Regions from separate parts of the Paenibacillus sp. 1A_MP2 genome, predicted to be linked through region 1. Evidence: predicted binding sites of a transcription regulator. Region 1 holds the regulator's gene; each other region holds the start of a gene.

Region 1 (6,078 bases):
AGACTGGAATGGAAGGGACCGTACATTGCAATGAAATTTGCCGTATTGGATTTCGAAACAACCGGCACGCAGTCCGACGGTGAGATTATACAAGCCGGACTTGCCATCATAGATCATGACTACAGCATAACTCAAATATATAGTTCTTATGTGAACCCAGGTGTACCGATTCCTCCGTTTATTACGGGGTTAACCGGTATTACTGATGAAGATGTAGCGGATGCTCCCTCATTGGAAGAGATGATGATGGAGATGGTTCCGCTGCTCGACGATGTGGTTCTTGTTGGGCACAACGTTGCTTTTGATTTTCACTTTCTTCAAAATGCACTCGATCGCTGCGGTTACCTGCCGTTCACCGGACGTATTCTGGATACGATTGATTTCCTGAAGATCACGTTCCCGTCACTGGGCTCTTATCAACTCGGATATGTGTCTTCAGAATTCGGATTTCAGCATGACCGCCCTCATCAGGCAGATAGTGATGCTCTTGCGACAGCTTTTGTATTACTGAAGTGTCTCGATGAGCTGCGTGCATTGCCTCTGATCACGATTCAGCGCCTCAGTGATCTGTTTGCGCCAGAAGATAGTGACTTGGGTTGGTTCTTCGACGGAATGCGTACTGAGAAGGAATCAGAGCCGATTCAGGACCTGGATGGTCATACGTATTATCGCCAGCTCGCCCTGAACGTGAGTGACTGGACTGATATAGGTTCACCACGTGATGAGCGGGAGGGTAACCCGCTGGAAAACGTAAGTTTCGAGCAGTTTATGGATCAGGTTAGAGATAACCTGAAGGAGACGCTGGACCATTATGAGGAGCGTGAGGCACAAACTCAGATGTTCAGCAGTGTACGACAAGCGTTGGATGAAGAGAAGCATCTATTGATTGAAGCTGGAACGGGTACAGGCAAATCGCTTGGTTATTTGTTGCCTGCCATCTATGAAAGTGTGAAACAGGAACAGAAAGTAATGGTCAGTACACATACCATCAACCTGCAGGAGCAATTGAGAGAGCGGGATATTCCTATGCTGACCCAAGTGGTTCCGTTCCCGTTCAAGGCAGCGGTGTTCAAAGGACGTGGGCACTATCTGTGTCTGCGTAAGTTTGAGCATAAAATCAATAAACGTGAATTCGCTACACCGAAAGAGGATTATTTTACAGCAGCTCAGATGATTGTCTGGCTTACCCAGACGGAGACTGGAGACGACGAGGAGCTTAATCTAAGCGGGCGCGGTGGAGACTTCTGGGAGACGGTACAGAGTGAGTCTGAATCCTGTCTTGGACGCTCCTGTCCTTGGTTCCGCAAATGTTTCTATCATCGGGCCAAACATGAAGCCGGGCTGTCCGATATCGTCATTACGAATCATTCGAAATTGTTTACGGATGTCAAAGCAGCACATCAGCTGCTGCCAGCCTACGAAAGTCTTGTCATTGATGAAGCACATCATCTGGAGGATGTAGCAGGTAAGCATCTTGGTCTTCACATGAAGTATTTTACGTTGGTTCATACATTGACCCGACTGTTTAAAGATAGCCGTAATGGCCAACTGCCGATGCTTCGTTCTCAACTGTCGGGTCATGAAAAATCGGTACAGTGGAGCTCCATGATCGATCAGATGTTCCCGCTTGCCGTTGAAGTTAAGGAGATATGGGATCGACTAAGCGATACACTGTTCGGCCTGCTGCCTGAACGTAGCGATGCTTCTCCAGGCGAGACTGGACAATTTTCACTTAGACTGAAGCCTTCGCAAAAACCGGCTAAATGGCAGGAGTTGCAGGATGTAGAAAACCAAATCTATGTAACCCTAGGCGATTTGATTCGTAAAGGCGACAAGCTGCTGCTTGAAGTGAAAGAAGATCAGGATGATTATCAGTCCGATAGTCTGATTACGGATATCTCAGGACTGCTCAAGGACTTGGCAACGATCAAGGATAATCTGCGTTTCTTCATGCGCATGGATGATGCCAATACCGTGTACTGGATGGAGGCTAGCGGCCAATTCCGCAGTAAATCACTGCAGCTCTATGCCGTTCCTGTCGATGTCAGTGCGCAATTGAAGGATATGTTCTTTGATAAAAAGAAAAGCGTTGTGCTTACATCGGCTACGCTCTCCGTTGACAAGTCATTTCAATTCATGATCGAACAGCTGGGCTTGCAGGAAGCTGCCGAGAATAACCGCTTGTTGACATCCATGCTGCCGTCACCATTCAACTATCGCGAACAGGCCCTGCTCGTCATTCCGCGTGATTTCCCAAGTGTGAAGGGCAGTGTAGGTGATGCCCACTTTGTGGATATGCTCGTGCATTCGCTCGCGGAAACGGCTATCGCCACTCGTGGACGCATGATGGTGCTGTTCACCTCCTACCGCATGCTGCGCCAGGTCTATGACCCGCTTAAGGAGGCCTTGTCAGGTAATGATATCTCTTTGCTCGGGCAAGGGGTGGACAGCGGCAGCCGTTCCAAGCTTACACGTCGCTTCCAAGATGCGAAAGCGACTGTACTTCTTGGCACAAGCAGCTTCTGGGAAGGAGTGGACATTCCCGGAGAGGCTCTGACCTGTCTTGCAATTGTCAGACTGCCGTTCCAGCCACCCAATCATCCATTAGTTGAAGCAAAGAGTGAGCTTTTGCAACAACAGAAGAAAAATCCGTTTATGAAGCTGTCCGTGCCGCAAGCCGTTATCCGCTTCAAACAGGGATTCGGCAGACTGGTTCGTACGGGTAAGGACAGAGGTATTGTGATTGTATACGATACACGTGTCATTGAAGCATATTATGGCAAGTACTTTTTATATTCATTACCAGGTCCCAAAATGGAACACATGCTCACAGAGCAGATGGTTCCTCGCATTTCGGAATGGCTTGAGAGACCAACCGATGAACAGCAATAACAGCTATGCTCTGTAGCTTATATGATTGCATGAAGCCACTATTTGGCGGTAAAATTGAGCAATATCATTCATTCGTTTCATGAATAGTGAGTAAAGCGATTAAAGAAGTAATTTAAGCAATTATCCATTATATAACAAAGAGCATCCTGTTTAATTCAGTCATCTTTTTGCATCGTTTTAGACAGGGTGCTCATTCTTTTCATCTATCTATCTATCGTGGCCTTGGTAAGGGGGAGCAATTGAATGAAATCAGATAAAATTTCGGAAGCCGTGGTGCGAAGATTGCCTGTTTACTTGCGTTATTTGAATGAACTGCATCAGCGCGAAGTCAATACGGTTTCTTCACAAGAACTTGGATTGAGACTGGATTTGAATCCGGCTCAGATTCGTAAAGACCTGGCTTACTTCGGTGACTTTGGTCGTAAAGGGATCGGATATGACGTTTCATATCTCATCGAGAAGATCCGCCATATTCTGAAAATAGACCAGCAGATCAATGTAGCTCTTGTCGGAGCAGGTAATTTGGGACACGCTTTGTCCAATTACAATGCCTACCTCAAAGACAACATGAAGATTGTCGCTGTATTTGATGCCTACGGTCCGAAGATTGGAAGTCAAATTAACAGTCTGACGGTGCAACCGATGAATGAATTAACGGATTCGGTCAAAAAAGATAACATTCGTATAGGGATTATCACGGTTCCGGATACGGAAGCCCAAAATGTTGCCGATCAGTTGATTGAGTCAGGAATTGAAGCGATTCTGAATTTTGCGCCAACGATCCTGAAGACCCCGCCGCATATTCGTATTCATCATGCCGATTTTACGACGGATCTGCTTAGCCTTGCTTATTATTTGGAGAATGGAAAGGACGACGAGGAAGATGACGACAAATAGATGGGTAATTCACAACGGCAAATTTGCCGTCAGTGAGGGCACGAATTGGAAAGTGGTTCAAGGTTATATGGTTGTCGAGAATGACAAGATTGTGCATATTGGTGAGACTTTGCCGGAAGGAGACGAAAGTCTGACAAAGGTGGACGGAAAAGGACTGCTCTTCTTGCCGGGTCTGATCAATACGCATGGTCACGCGGCCATGTCGCTTCTGAGAGGTCATGGAGATGATTTGGCATTACAAGTATGGTTGCAGGAGAAAATGTGGCCAATGGAAGCCAAAATGACGTCTGAAGACGTATATTGGGGCACATCACTTTCCGTACTTGAAATGTTGAAAGGTGGAACAACAGCATTCCTGGATATGTATGATCATATGGATCAGGTTGCAAAAGTGGTGGAACAATCCGGCGTTCGGGCTGCTCTGGCACGTGGGGTAATCGGACTTTGCTCAGCGGAAGAACAACAGCGCAAGCTGGAAGAATCCGCAGCATTTGCCCGTCAATGGAATGGACAAGCAGACGGAAGAATTACAACCGTAATTTCTCCACACGCACCTTACACTTGTCCTCCAGATTACATAGAGAAGCTGGTACAGGTTGCTCATGACCTGAATCTGCCTTTGCATACGCATATGTCTGAAACGCTTCGTGAAGTGGAACAGAACGTGGCTGATTACGGTCAACGTCCGGTTGCACATCTGGAGAAGCTAGGATTTTTCTCCCGTCCATCTCTGGTTGCACATGCGGTACATCTGAATGATGAAGAGATCGAAATTCTTGCATCACATGATGTAGCAGTTTCCCACAATCCAGGCAGTAACCTGAAATTGGCTTCGGGTGTTGCACGAGTACCTGATCTGCTGAAAGCAGGGGTGACCGTGTCCCTCGGAACAGATGGACCAGCAAGTAACAATAACCTCGATATGTTTGAAGAGATGAGACTTGCTGCTTTGATTCACAAAGGTGTGTCCGGTGACCCTACCGCAGTGCCAGCAGGGGAAGCACTTCTGCTTGGAACTTCGTATGGTGCCAAATCCATATTCCTGAACAATACAGGAGCACTGCAAACAGGCATGAAGGCTGACTTCATCGCCTTGAATATTGAACAGGCCCATTTCTATCCGCATACGGATCTGATTTCCCATACCATATACTCCGCATCAGCCAAAGATGTAGAGCATGTGTGGGTGGATGGTAAACAAGTGGTTAAACATGGCGAATGTCTTACGATGGATGAAGAGCGTATTTTGCGTGAGTCTCAACTGGCATTTGACGGTCTGCTTGCCCGTTAATTCCAAGGACAGCATCGTCATAGGGAAAGGAAGTTCGGCTTTTGAAGAAAAAAAGAAGTGGATATGGATTTCGCTGCTGCTCCTGGTTCTGATTCTGTTTGGACTTCAGCGTTATTATGTCTATGTTACTCAGGATCAGCGCAAGGAAGAGGCGTTGGCCATACAGGCGGCCCAGGAACAGGTCGGTATTACGTCACACGAAGACCTGCGTAAGTATGTCTGGGGGCAAAAAGACGGCGGAGACAACATATACTGGACCCTGATCGGTAAAAATAAGGATAACCAGGATGTATTGGTGTGGATCAAGTTTGATGAAAATAACAAGCCTGTGACAGGGACCAATGCGGTGCACAGTGAACTGCTGAAGAACGGCATGTCTGAAGCACAGATTCGAAATCGGTTCAGCTCTGAAGTTCCAGGCGGGGAGATCAAACGAATCATGCCAGGTGTTGTGAATGGAATCTATGTATGGCAAGTGTATTATAACGATGCTACTCACAATTATTATAGGTTTTACCGCTTTAGTAACGGGGAACAGGTTGACCTGGTCTATACGATTCCGAATAGCTAGAATCAGCAGACGTACTATTTTCTAAAAAGAATACAGTAAAGAACCGGCAGACGGAAACCCGACTGGACCGGTTCTTTGACGTGTTTTCTTGATCATTTTGGATTTGAATAGTTAAAATTAATAATTTATTCATATTTTCGCCTTAGATATTGTATATACGATGTGATATACTCAAATATGTATTCAAGGATACATCATACACAAATAAATCCTGTTAGACACATCACAGGACTTTACGTACACATATTCATATTCTTGCCTACAAGCTATAGAATGGGCCAAATTATAGGAGGGGTGACTCACTTGAAGATAAAAGTATTGCCTATTGCTCTGACTGCCGTCATTTCAGCCGTTGTGTTGTTTGGAGGTTGGTTTGTGTATCGTCATGTGGCTGTGCAAAGCCCAATTGAAAAGATGGTTACCCAGT
Region 2 (6,078 bases), 2.7 Mb from region 1:
CACTCGCCTGCACCCGGGAGTATGATCTGATTTCTTTCGGCATACGGACTGACGTACAGGATCAATCTTACGAATATCGTCTTGCTCAATGGAGCGGAACTTATGAGCTTTCTCTCACGGAAATCGACCGGCATGTTCGTCTCGTTCCGATGAGTCCCGAGGACTATCATGTACCGGAATCGGCGGATCATGCCGCATTTGATGCGGATCAACTGCTTATGCCGCTGGTTGTGCGTTCACGGTTACCTGGAGATACCATGAAAGTGATGGGATTAAACGGAAGCAAAAAGGTGAAAAATATTTTCATCGATGAGAAAATTCCCCCTTCTGTCCGATCACGGGTTCCCGTGGTATGTGATGGAGCAGGCAATATCATCTGGTTACCGGGTGTTCGCCGGTCTAGTGTAGCTCCTGTCAGGGGAAATACTTCCGCAATCCTGTACATGACTGTAGGCGATTCAGCGATTCAGGGGTAGTGGTTATGGTTCAGGTAAGGCTTTCATATGTATAACTTAGGAGGTTCGCACAGTTGCAGAACGACATTCAGGAAGTATTGATCAGTGAAGAAGAAATTCAGAGTAAAATCAAGGAATTAGGCGCAACAATAAGTGCCGAATATGCAAATCGCAATCCTTTGGTCATTTGTGTGCTCAAGGGTGCGTTTATATTTATGGCTGATTTGGTTAAAAACATTACGGTACCTGTTGAGATGGATTTCATGGCAGTATCGAGTTATGGCGCTTCCACAAAATCATCTGGCGTGGTTAAAATCATTAAGGATCTGGATGAATCCGTTGAGGGACGCGAGGTTCTAATTGTAGAGGACATTATTGATAGTGGACTCACGCTCAGTTATCTGATCGAACTCTTGCAGAACCGCGGTGCTGAATCCGTCCGTGTGGTTACGCTATTTGACAAGCCTTCAGGTCGCAAAGTCGAACTTGAAGCCCATTACACCGGCTTTGACATTCCGGATGCATTCATCGTTGGCTACGGCCTCGATTATGCCGAGAAGTACCGGAACCTCCCTTACATCGGGATTCTGAAACCGGAAGTTTACAGTAACTAATGCTAAAGCTAGTTCCAAGCCCACATCTGTTGGTGGCTTCTGTTGAGAAGCCATGTCGGGCTATGTTAAAATAATTAAAGTGTCTCGAGAGGAGGTAGGGGATGAATCGGTTCATCCGGAATTCTGGTTTTTATTTGATTCTTTTTTTAGTTGTGGTGGGGATAGTCCAGTTCGTCAGCAATGGCGGCGAAGCCACCGATAATCCTAGATATGATCAGTTGCGCACGGCGATCAAGGCCAATAACGTCTCTGAATTGACGGTTCAATTCAACGGTCAGACGTACCTCGTGACCGGTCAATACAGGGAGAAGCCTGACGGAGCCAAATCAGAAAATTTCTCAACGTATATTCCTCCTACGGATGAGGCAATTAGTGAGCTTGTAGTTGCAAGCGAAACAAACAAATTCCAATATCATCAGGAACCTATGAAAGGTGACAGCATCTGGTTGACGTTGCTGACCTCCTTTATTCCTTTGATCATTATGTTCCTGCTGTTCTTCTTCCTGTTTAATCAGGCTCAAGGCGGCGGCGGTAAAGTAATGAACTTTGGTAAAAGCCGTGCCCGTCTTTATAACGAAGAGAAGAAACGGGTTACGTTTGAAGATGTTGCGGGTGCTGACGAAGAGAAACAGGAGCTTGTTGAAGTCGTAGACTTCCTCAAGGACCCTCGTAAATTCGCAGCAGTAGGTGCACGGATTCCTAAGGGCGTATTGCTTGTAGGTCCTCCGGGTACAGGTAAAACCTTGCTCGCTCGTGCTGTTGCCGGTGAAGCAGGTGTACCATTCTTCAGTATTTCCGGTTCTGACTTCGTTGAAATGTTTGTCGGTGTCGGTGCATCTCGTGTACGTGACTTGTTTGAAAATGCAAAGAAAAACGCCCCTTGTATCATCTTTATCGATGAGATTGATGCTGTAGGTCGTCAACGTGGTGCTGGTCTTGGTGGTGGTCACGACGAACGTGAACAAACACTCAACCAATTGCTCGTTGAAATGGATGGTTTCGGAGCCAATGAAGGTATTATCATCGTTGCTGCAACGAACCGTGCAGATATTCTGGACCCTGCCTTGCTTCGTCCAGGACGTTTTGACCGTCAAATTACGGTGGATCGCCCTGACGTGAGAGGCCGTGAAGCGGTTCTGAAAGTACACTCACGCAACAAGCCACTCACTAAAGATGTGAAGCTGGACATCATCGCGAAGCGTACTACAGGATTCTCCGGTGCAGATTTGGAAAATCTCTTGAATGAAGCGGCATTGCTTGCGGCACGTCGTAATCGCAGAGATATTTCCATGAAAGAAGTTGACGAGGCGATCGACCGTGTCATCGTTGGTACGGAGAAGAAAAGCCGTGTTATCAGTGACCGTGAGAAACGTATTGTTGCTTATCATGAAGCAGGCCATACCATTGTAGGTTACTTCCTGGAACATGCCGATATGGTACATAAAGTTACCATTATTCCGCGCGGACGTGCGGGTGGATATGTAATCATGTTGCCAAAGAAGATCGTATGCTTGTTACCAAGCAAGAATTGCTGGACAAAATTACTGGACTCCTTGGCGGCCGTGTTTCCGAAGAACTGTTTATCGGTGAAATCGGTACAGGTGCTTACAGTGACTTCCAACAAGCGACGGGTATCGTCCGTAGCATGGTTATGGAGTACGGTATGAGTGAGAAGCTGGGACCTATGCAGTTCGGTAGTTCGCAGGGACAGGTATTCCTGGGTCGTGATATCGGTCACGAACAGAATTACTCAGATTCCATTGCTTACGAGATCGATCAGGAAATGCAACGCTTCATCAACGAATGTTATGAGAAGTGTAAAGACTTGCTCGTTAAACATTCCAAAGAAGTGCATCTGATCGCTCAAACGTTGCTGGAAGTGGAGACATTGGAAATGGATCAGATCAAGCAATTGATCGAGACAGGTGCCCTGACTCCAAAAGATGAGAACAGCAACGATGGAGAAGGTACGCCTAGCGAAGGCGGAGAAGCGATCATCGACAACATCGGTGATGTACGCGTCCGTATCCAAGGCAAAGATGAAACGCCTGAGCCGCCAGCCGGAGATATTCCTAACGAAGCTCCGAATCTGGACAAAGGAAGCAGCAATGACCCGGATGATGGTGGAACGAAGCCAACATCTTAATGTATAACAACCATCTGTCTATAGTGACAGATGACAAAGAGAGCCCGCGGGCTCTCTTTTTTATGGATTAATTCAAATTGTAGAGATAATGATAACCGGGAGCTTTAGGGCGTACTACGTAGGAAATGGGCGGTTATGCCCTTGTTCTAGGTCGTTTTCATTTATTGACAGAGTCGTGAACGTTGTGTACATTAGGTGTTAAACCGCTTGTGATTCGTTTCTCAAGCGAAAATAACGACATGGATTTGCCATATGAAACAGCGTATGAGGCTGTCCCGATAAGGAGAGGATCACAGGTGGAAGCTCTGGCTTTAGAGCGCAAGGCTGAGATGAACCGGGAGCTGCGCGAGCGGCTGATGGAGTTGAAGAAGGAACGGAATGCCATTATTCTAGCCCATTATTATCAACGTGACGAGGTGCAGGAGGTCGCTGACTTCCGAGGGGATTCGTTCCTGTTGGCTCAGAAGGCAGCACAAACCGATGCGGATGTTATCGTTTTCTGTGGAGTTCATTTTATGGGTGAAAGCGCTAAAATTCTTGCTCCTAACAAAACGGTGATTATCCCTGACGAGCGTGCAGGCTGCCCAATGGCAGACATGGTGAACGTTGAAGGCTTACGTAAATTGAAAGCACAGCACCCGAATGCCAAAGTTGTAACGTACATCAATTCATCAGCTGAGATCAAGGCGGAGACCGACATCTGTTGTACATCGGCCAATGCTGTCAGAGTCATTCAATCTGTTGATTCCGATGAAATCATCTGGGTGCCAGATAAAAATCTGGGACATTATGTGCAACAACATACAGACAAGAAAATGATTATCTGGGAAGGTTACTGCAATACCCACGATATGCTGACGGTCAAAGACGTGGTTGAGATGAGAGCGAAGCATCCTAATGCCGAGTTCGTTGTTCACCCGGAATGTCGTCCTGAAGTTGTCGAGATGGGTGATTTCGTAGGAAGCACAACCGCCATTCTGGAATATTGTAAAAATTCGTCCGCTAAGGAATTTATCGTAGGCACCGAGGATGGTACAGGATACCAGCTGCGTCTGGATAGCCCGGATAAACAATTCCACTTTGCTACCAAGTTCCTCGTATGTCCGAACATGAAGGTTAATAACTTGAAAAAGCTGGTTAAATGTCTGGAAACGATGAAGCCGCAAATTTACGTGCCACCAGCCGTTGCAGATAAAGCCAGAGAATCACTAGAGCGCATGTTACTGGTGAAGTAGCATGCGCTACTCTTGCTCCAAGACAGGTGAACTAACATGATACCGCAATATTTAGTGGATTTTGATCTGTCCGCGCTGCCGATGGTGGAGACGGATGTGCTGGTTATTGGTTCAGGCATTGCTGGTTTGTTTACTGCGATCAAGGCGAGCGAACAACGCAGTGTATTGATGATCACGAAGAAGTCGTTACTTGAAAGTAACACCCGGTATGCGCAGGGGGGCATTGCTGCGGTTATTGCTGAGGATGATTCACCTGCCTACCATTTGCAGGATACACTTGTTGCAGGAGCGGGATTATGCCGCTCCGAAGCAGTAGAAGCATTGGTGAACGAGGGCCCGGACGGAGTGAAGGAACTGATTCGTCTGGGTACTTTGTTTGATCTGGAGAACGGCGAGTTGGCGTTGACGCAGGAGGGTGCGCACAGCCACCGCCGTATTTTGCATGCCAATGGGGATGCAACGGGATATGAGATTGTACGTGCGCTGGCTGCACAGGCGAATGAACATCCTGGGGTTGAAGTGTGGGATGAGCATTTTGTCATTGACCTGATTACAGAGCAGGGAGAATGTATAGGTGCGTTGGTTCAGAAGGCTGATGGTTCGCAAGTATTTGTGAAGGCAGAGGCAACCGTACTATGCTCTGGCGGGGCTGGGCAATTGTATCGATACACAACTAATCCGGAAGTGGCCACTGCAGATGGTGTGGCGATGGCCTATCGTGCCGGAGCGGTTGTCCGGGACATGGAGTTTATTCAGTTCCACCCGACCTCCCTTTGTTATCCAGGGGCACCACGCTTCCTGGTGTCCGAGGCTGTACGTGGCGAAGGAGCCTATTTGCGTAATGTGAAAGGCGAGCGCTTCATGGAACGGTATCATGCACAGCTTGAACTGGCACCCCGTGATATCGTAGCCCGGGCTATCGTCAGTGAAATGGAATCGACGAACAGTACATTTGTATATCTGGATATCACTCATGAGCCGGCAGAGATGATTAAACATCGGTTTCCTACCATCTATGAGACTTGCATGCGTTATGGGCTGGATATGACAACAGACTGGATTCCAGTCGCTCCTGCTGCACATTACATGATGGGCGGAGTGAAGACGGATCTTAGCGGAGAGAGCAGTATCGGCAGGTTATTTGCCTGCGGGGAAGTATCTTCTACAGGAGTACATGGAGCTAATCGACTGGCGAGTAACTCTCTGTCCGAAGCGATCGTATTTGGACGGAGAATCGTTGATCGTATTCAATCCTTGCCTCCGCTTGCTCCTATACAGACAACGATTCCCGCATCAACAAGCTTTCGTAGGGGAAGACAGGGAGAGCAGAAACCGGTGTCCGAAAGACGCCTGCGTCTGCAAAAAATGATGGTGCGTCAGGTGGGACTGCGCCGCAATGGCGCAAACCTGCAAGGAGCAATGGAGAAACTGCAACAGGAATTGCAATTTTTTGATCAGAAGTTTACTCACAAAGAAGAGATGGAATATGCCAACCTGTTGACCTGTGCCTGGTTGGTTACCACGGGAGCATTACACCGTGAGGAAAGTCGGGGAGCCCACTACCGTGAGGATTTCCCGCAGCGTGACGATGCCGTATGGCAGAAGCATAGTCTGCAGCAGCGAGAACA
Region 3 (6,078 bases), 320 kb from region 1:
GGCATCACGATAATCCAGACTGCTGCGTTCAATTTTCTTCTGCTGGCGATGTGCCCGTCCGAATATCTTCAACGTAACCAGCCCTTGAAGAGAATCCAGGAATGTACCGGAGAACTCGGCCAGCTGCGCATATTTTTCCTCTGATTTGTTTTTCGTTTTTAGTCCCACCAAAATCATGAACAAGGGAATAAACGGGGCCGTAAACAGCATAATGAAGCCTGAATTGGCATGCTGCATAAACGTTACAATTAAAATCAGAATCGGAATGATGGCAGCCTCCATCATACGCGGCATATACAGACTGAAATAACTGTCAGCCTCATCCACAGCATCTAGAGCAACGCTGACCTTTCCCCTGTTTGCCCACGAAGGGTTGATGGCATCGACGCATGGGTCAAATGTTGCAGCACGGCTGCCCGCATATTCGTCTTGGCACTGGCAGCCATATGCAAACCAACCTTCCCGTTCCCATAAGACAACCCTGTACGTACGACCATGGCAGCTAAAAGTAACCCGAGCAGCATGACGACCGACGAGAGGGAAGCTTTCTCCACGAAAATCCGTTGAACTGCTTCAGCAAGCAGTGCGGCCTGACTCACAATGGCTATACCGAGTGCGAGTGAAATAAGAGCCATGAGCACGAGACGTTTTCGCTGGCCAGACATTTGTTGAGCAAGCAGACTTGTTTTCCTCTTCATGCAAACGCTCCTCCTTTCTATGAACCTATGAGGCAGGCTACTCCCTCACTTTGCATAAATAAATTCACTCTATTTTTTTCCCTTTACATAGTCCGCATCAAACAGAAACAGTCTGAAGACCAGGAGCAGGGAAGGAATCAACATACACATGCCACCGATAAACACAACAACCAGTGCAAAGCCCATCGCTGGTGAGGTGACGCTGTTTTGAATTGTAATGTACGGATCAAGGATATAAGGATATTGACCAATTCCGTAAGCGAAAAAGGCACAGAAAAATTGCAGCATGATACATATAAACGCTAATCCGTAACGGCGTCCGTTGTATAACAGCCACATCGCAATCATGAAAAATGCAACGGAAAGCGCAAGCAGCCACCATAAATCCATCATATTTTGAAAATGTCGCTCATTGTGCTGCCCCAAATATATAAATGCAGTCAGTGCGATAATAATCGTCGGTGTACTCCAGAACAGGGCATAGTTCCGTACCAGCTTCAACGCAGAGTGATCCTCTGCCCGAGATGCATAAAAGGCCAGAAATGAGCTGCTTATGAACAAGACGGACACAATCGCCAGTCCAACGATGCTCCATGATAACGGATTGGTAAACAGCGTCCAGAAATCCAGAGAAACCGTCGAACCCTCCTTCACGATAAAGCCGCCTTCAGACAGTGTTAGCGCTACTGACAACGAAGCAGGAATAAGCAGACCTGACGCCCCGTATAGAAACAGATACACGATATTAGTTTTGGAGCCATAGTTCTCAAAGGCATAAAACGAACCACGAATGGCGAGCAAAATGACCGCAATGCTTCCCGGTACGAGCAGTGCTGATCCGTAATAATATGCCGTGTCCGGAAAGAATCCAACGATGCCAATATAGAAAAAAACAAAAAATACATTCGTAATCTCCCATACCGGGGATAAATAACGGGAGATCAGACGATTAATCAGGTGATCCTGTTTCGTCAAGCGTGCATAAAAGGCAAAGAAGCCCGCCCCGAAATCAATGGAGGCTACAATTAAATAGCCATACAAGAACAGCCAGAGCACCGAGATGCCAATCAGCTCGTAACTCATCATGCATTTTCACCCTTTTCTGTAGTCGGATTGCTCTTCTCCTTTTCCCTCATCCATTTCTCCATCTCGACTTCTGCCGGATTATTGTTGAACAAACGTCTTAGCACGAGAACACACATGACTCCCAGAACGATGTAGAGAAGCAGGAAGAAGAAAAAGATCATTCTTATGTTGGGTGATGAAGTGGCGGCTTCCTCTACACGCATATATCCTCGAATAATCCACGGCTGTCGTCCAAGTTCAGCATAGAACCAGCCCAGCTCAACCCCGAGAAAAGCCATTGGCGCGCCCAGGGCTATGATTCCAAGCAGCCACTTGTTCAGTTCATTGCGCTTTTTCCAGAACACAAACAGGAAATACAGAACCGAGATCGCCAGCAGAGTAAATCCGATTCCAGCCATCAAATCAAACAAGTAGTGAACGAGCAGCGGCGGCCATTCGTCCTTCGGAAACTCCTCCAGTCCGGTTACCTCGGCATTAAAGTCACTAAAGGCCAGGAAGCTGAGCAGTTTCGGCAGGTGAAGAGCTCCTATAATTTCATGCTCTGCATTCAGCCAGCCTAATAAAATCAAATCCGCGCCGCTTTCCGTCTCAAAATGCCACTCTGCCGCTGCTAGCTTCTCCGGCTGATGCTCTGCCAAGAACTTGGCGGACACATCTCCAGCTAACGTGTTCAGCACGCCAAACAGCAGCACCACCGCCATCATGAGGTTCAAGGCTTTTTTGTGGTATGCGGATACCCCTTTTCTCAGCATTGCAAAGGCTGCAATTCCGGCTAACAGGGCAGCTCCTGTCAAATAGGCCGAGCTTAATACATGGAACACCTTGGAAAACGTCGCCGTATTCAGCATCGCCTGTATTGGGTCAACCGCTGTGAATTGGCCTGCCTCCATGACAAAGCCCCCAGGCTGGTTCATGAAGCCGTTCACCGTCGTAATAAAGACGGCAGACATACCTGCCCCGGCAACAATCGGAATCGTCAGCAGCCAGTGAATGTACGGATTTTTGAATCGATCCCACGTATACAAATAAATGCCCAGGAAGATCGCTTCAAAAAAGAACGCGAACACTTCCATAAATAGCGGAAGTGCAATGACGTTCCCCGCCAATTTCATAAAATTCGGCCATACCAGGGCCAGTTGCAGTGATATCGCTGTGCCGGTCACAACACCTACCGCCACAGAAATGACAAACCCTCGTGACCACCTCTTCGCCATTAGTGTGTAGTGAGGATCTTTTTTACGGATCCCCATGAACTCTGCAATAGCGATCATTAGGGGCACACCGACTCCAAGTGTCGCAAAAATAACGTGGAACCCTAGCGTCATGCCTGTCACCAGCTTGCTCCACATCACCGTATCAATTGCCATTCTTTACTGCCTCCTTTCAAACTCTGTTCGATTTTTGCAATGATTTGATGCTTTTAATCATTAGGTCAGTCAGCCCTTGAACTACTTTCAATATCAGGATTGGGCGGCTACGCCATTGGTTCAGAATTGGTTTAAAAAGCGCTCCTCCGATGTTGTATGTATAAAGAGAATTTTTTCACAAAGTTAGTGACGAAGGAGTCTTTGCCCAACCAAGTTCTGAACGAGACCTAATAGTTAAAATTATTATATCTTTGTGAATGAGCAATTCAATCACTGACACGTCTTCGTCCCTAAATGTTCAAGAAAGGATCAACTCTTTCCGACAACTCGGTGAAAAGCGTAAAAAGCACCCAAAGGGGCTATTGATTCATTGGGCAGAACCGTGGTATTGCATTTCATTTCCACTATGGGTGAAAGGTGTTTTCGAAACCCAACCGTTTGCAGTTGTTCTGGCTCTTGTAGCTTACAAAAAACAAAAGAAACCGCTCATATAGCGGCTTCTTTTGTTCTTAAATCTTACAAGGTTTCAATTCTTTTGTTGGACGGTGTCCTCCAGCCATTGCTGCAAGGGAATATCCTTGGTCAACTCACCGAGCAAAATGTGACTGAACATGCCTTCCTGATCTATGATCATGGTCGCTGGCAGACCGGTGATGCGATACAGGCCGGAGACCTTTCCGGTCACATCAATGATTACAGGGAAATCGAATTGCTGTTTATTCATAAATTCACGAATGGTCCCCTTCGCTTCCCCTACGTTGACAAACAGGGTCTGCACGTCTTCTTGATATGTCTGAGCGATCTGATTAATCATCGGCATCTCCCTCACACAAGGGGTACACCAGGAAGCCCAAAAGTTAATCATCACAACTTTGCCCCGATAATCGGAGAGCTTCACCTGTTCTCCGGCTGAATTAACGGCAGTAAATTCAGGAGCAACTGCACCGATTTCAATAGCACCGATTCTTTGGGTATCTGATGATAAATTCCCTTGGTAAATTGCCCACGCAGCGGTCAGCAAAGCAGCGATTCCAATCAGGATTGTGATGAAACGTCTTATTCTCGCGCTTTTTTTTGCACTTTTTTTTCCCAATTGATTCACCTTCATTTCAAGCCGAGACTATGATGAAAAGCGGCATGAAGCGACCCAAACTGTTGACGAAAGTCCTCTGTTGAGCCATCTCCTACATTACGTCCTTTGTTCATAAAAACAATGTGATCGGCAACATCATCTGCAATCTCAAGCTGGTGGGTGGAGAACACGACCATATGTCCCTCCTCCTTGATTTGTTTGATGAGATTTGCAAATTCCTGCATCCAGAAGGGGTCCAGTCCATTCGTCGGCTCATCCATGATCAGCAGCGGAGGCTTGGCCAACAGAGCCTGGGCAAATAACACACGCTGCCGCATTCCCTTGGAAAAGGTCGTGACCCGCTTGTTTTTTTGCTCGGCCAAGCCTACCAGGGTTAGCACTTCCGATACTCGCGCTTTGGGGACCTTTCTTAGCGCCGCCCAGAACTGGAGCACTTCCTCTGCTGTCAGACCCTGATTGAAATGATAATCATCCGGCATATATCCGATCTGTTCCGAATACCGCTTTCGTTCCTTGGACCAGCGCATTTTGTTTACCATGATTTCACCCGAGGTAGGTTGAAGAATACCTGCCATCATACGCAGCACAGTACTCTTTCCGGCCCCATTTCCTCCACATAAGGCAAGCACATGGCCAGAAGAAACGCGAAAGGATATATCTTCAACAATCTGTTGTTTTTTGATGGATTTGCACAGTCCAACAATCTCTGCTTCCACGTTATCCATGAGAACGCCCCCTCTCCCAGATCCCGTAGACTGCCACAATAGAACATGCTATCCACAGCAGGCATATCCCCGTAAAAATCCAGCTTCCGCTGGATGGTTGTACCCAATCAACCCACTGATAATATTCAGGACCCAGTATGGAGCCTCCGCCAAGTTTGATCACAACAAACAATCGTACCAGCTCAGCCGGATTGATAAAGGTTAGAACGGTGAGTAAGGGTTTTACCCACTGATAAGGCATAAGTCCCAGTACGGAGATTAGAAGTGTCGGCCATCCGATCACAGCGAAAAACCAAACGGATACGGATATCGTTAACGCTTGCCACCGATTTTTGGATAACGAACCGATGAACAATGCAATCGTCAGAAATAGCAGCACCAGTCCGCAGGAAAATACCAGAAACAAAAGGTAGGTCATCACATCTAAAGGGCTGCCAACCCATCCACTAAGAAGTCCCATCAATCCATATCCGAATGTAACTATAGTCATTAATACCACCGAGAGACCTAGATATTTTCCTACGATAAAAGACATCGTGCCGATGGGGTATGTGGACAACAGCTGCCAACTGCCCTCTTCCTTTTCAGAAGTCAACGAGAACGAACCCAGAAAGAGAGTCATCAGCGGCAAAAGATAAAGAATAAGATTTAACATGGAACCTGTCGTGCCAGAGTATCCTGCTACAAAATTCTGAGAATTAATGATCAGCAAACTCAGACTAAATACGCAGAAAAGAATCAAAAATGAATAGGCCCAAGGATTGCGAAACCCCATTTTCATTTCTCGTCGAACGACTTGCAACATATCTCCCATCATGGATCACCATCTTTATTGACCATTACTTGTGGCCTGAATCTTCCGTGGATTCGCTTTCCTCATGTGTTCCTTCATGCATGCCTTCACCCATTCCCTCTTCGGAATGGCCATGCTCACCCATCATATCCATCATCTCTGTGTTTTGTTTCCAGTCGTGGGAGGCGAGGTCTTCAGCGGTCATGATCGTTCCCACACCCTGCTCAGTAACAAAAGCTTCGGCAGATTGTTTATCCTTAAAATTCAGGATGCCATAGGCCATGGGTGTACGCAGTGAAGCATCGTATACATAAGT

The links. Region 1 encodes Rex, which represses fermentation and respiration genes when NADH is low (regulators of the CRP and FNR family bind a similar motif). Its sites were predicted from a motif close to TTGTGAAATATTTCACAA; they were not measured.
Region 2: the regulator Rex is predicted to act here: its motif matches at 3,423-3,440, upstream of nadA (quinolinate synthase NadA).
Region 3: the regulator Rex is predicted to act here: its motif matches at 3,315-3,332, upstream of ACTWJ7_RS16590 (cytochrome ubiquinol oxidase subunit I).

The regions. Positions count from the first base shown of each region.
Region 1 is NZ_JBQQCS010000001.1:3,068,489-3,074,566, forward strand. Features, by position in the region: gene dinG (ATP-dependent DNA helicase DinG) at 31-2,892, shown strand; gene ACTWJ7_RS15115 (redox-sensing transcriptional repressor Rex) at 3,136-3,789, shown strand; gene ACTWJ7_RS15120 (amidohydrolase) at 3,776-5,080, shown strand; gene ACTWJ7_RS15125 (cell wall elongation regulator TseB-like domain-containing protein) at 5,040-5,651, shown strand; gene ACTWJ7_RS15130 (hypothetical protein) at 5,955-6,078, shown strand, end outside.
Region 2 is NZ_JBQQCS010000001.1:320,108-326,185, reverse strand. Features, by position in the region: partial or broken gene tilS (tRNA lysidine(34) synthetase TilS) at 1-476, shown strand, start outside; gene hpt (hypoxanthine phosphoribosyltransferase) at 530-1,069, shown strand; partial or broken gene ftsH (ATP-dependent zinc metalloprotease FtsH) at 1,171-3,215, shown strand; gene nadA (quinolinate synthase NadA) at 3,512-4,450, shown strand; gene nadB (L-aspartate oxidase) at 4,487-6,078, shown strand, end outside.
Region 3 is NZ_JBQQCS010000001.1:3,383,909-3,389,986, reverse strand. Features, by position in the region: partial or broken gene cydD (thiol reductant ABC exporter subunit CydD) at 1-698, opposite strand, end outside; gene ACTWJ7_RS16595 (cytochrome d ubiquinol oxidase subunit II) at 768-1,784, opposite strand; gene ACTWJ7_RS16590 (cytochrome ubiquinol oxidase subunit I) at 1,781-3,151, opposite strand; gene ACTWJ7_RS16585 (TlpA family protein disulfide reductase) at 3,678-4,244, opposite strand; gene ccmA (heme ABC exporter ATP-binding protein CcmA) at 4,256-4,969, opposite strand; gene ACTWJ7_RS16575 (ABC transporter permease) at 4,962-5,783, opposite strand; gene ACTWJ7_RS16570 (nitrous oxide reductase accessory protein NosL) at 5,809-6,078, opposite strand, start outside.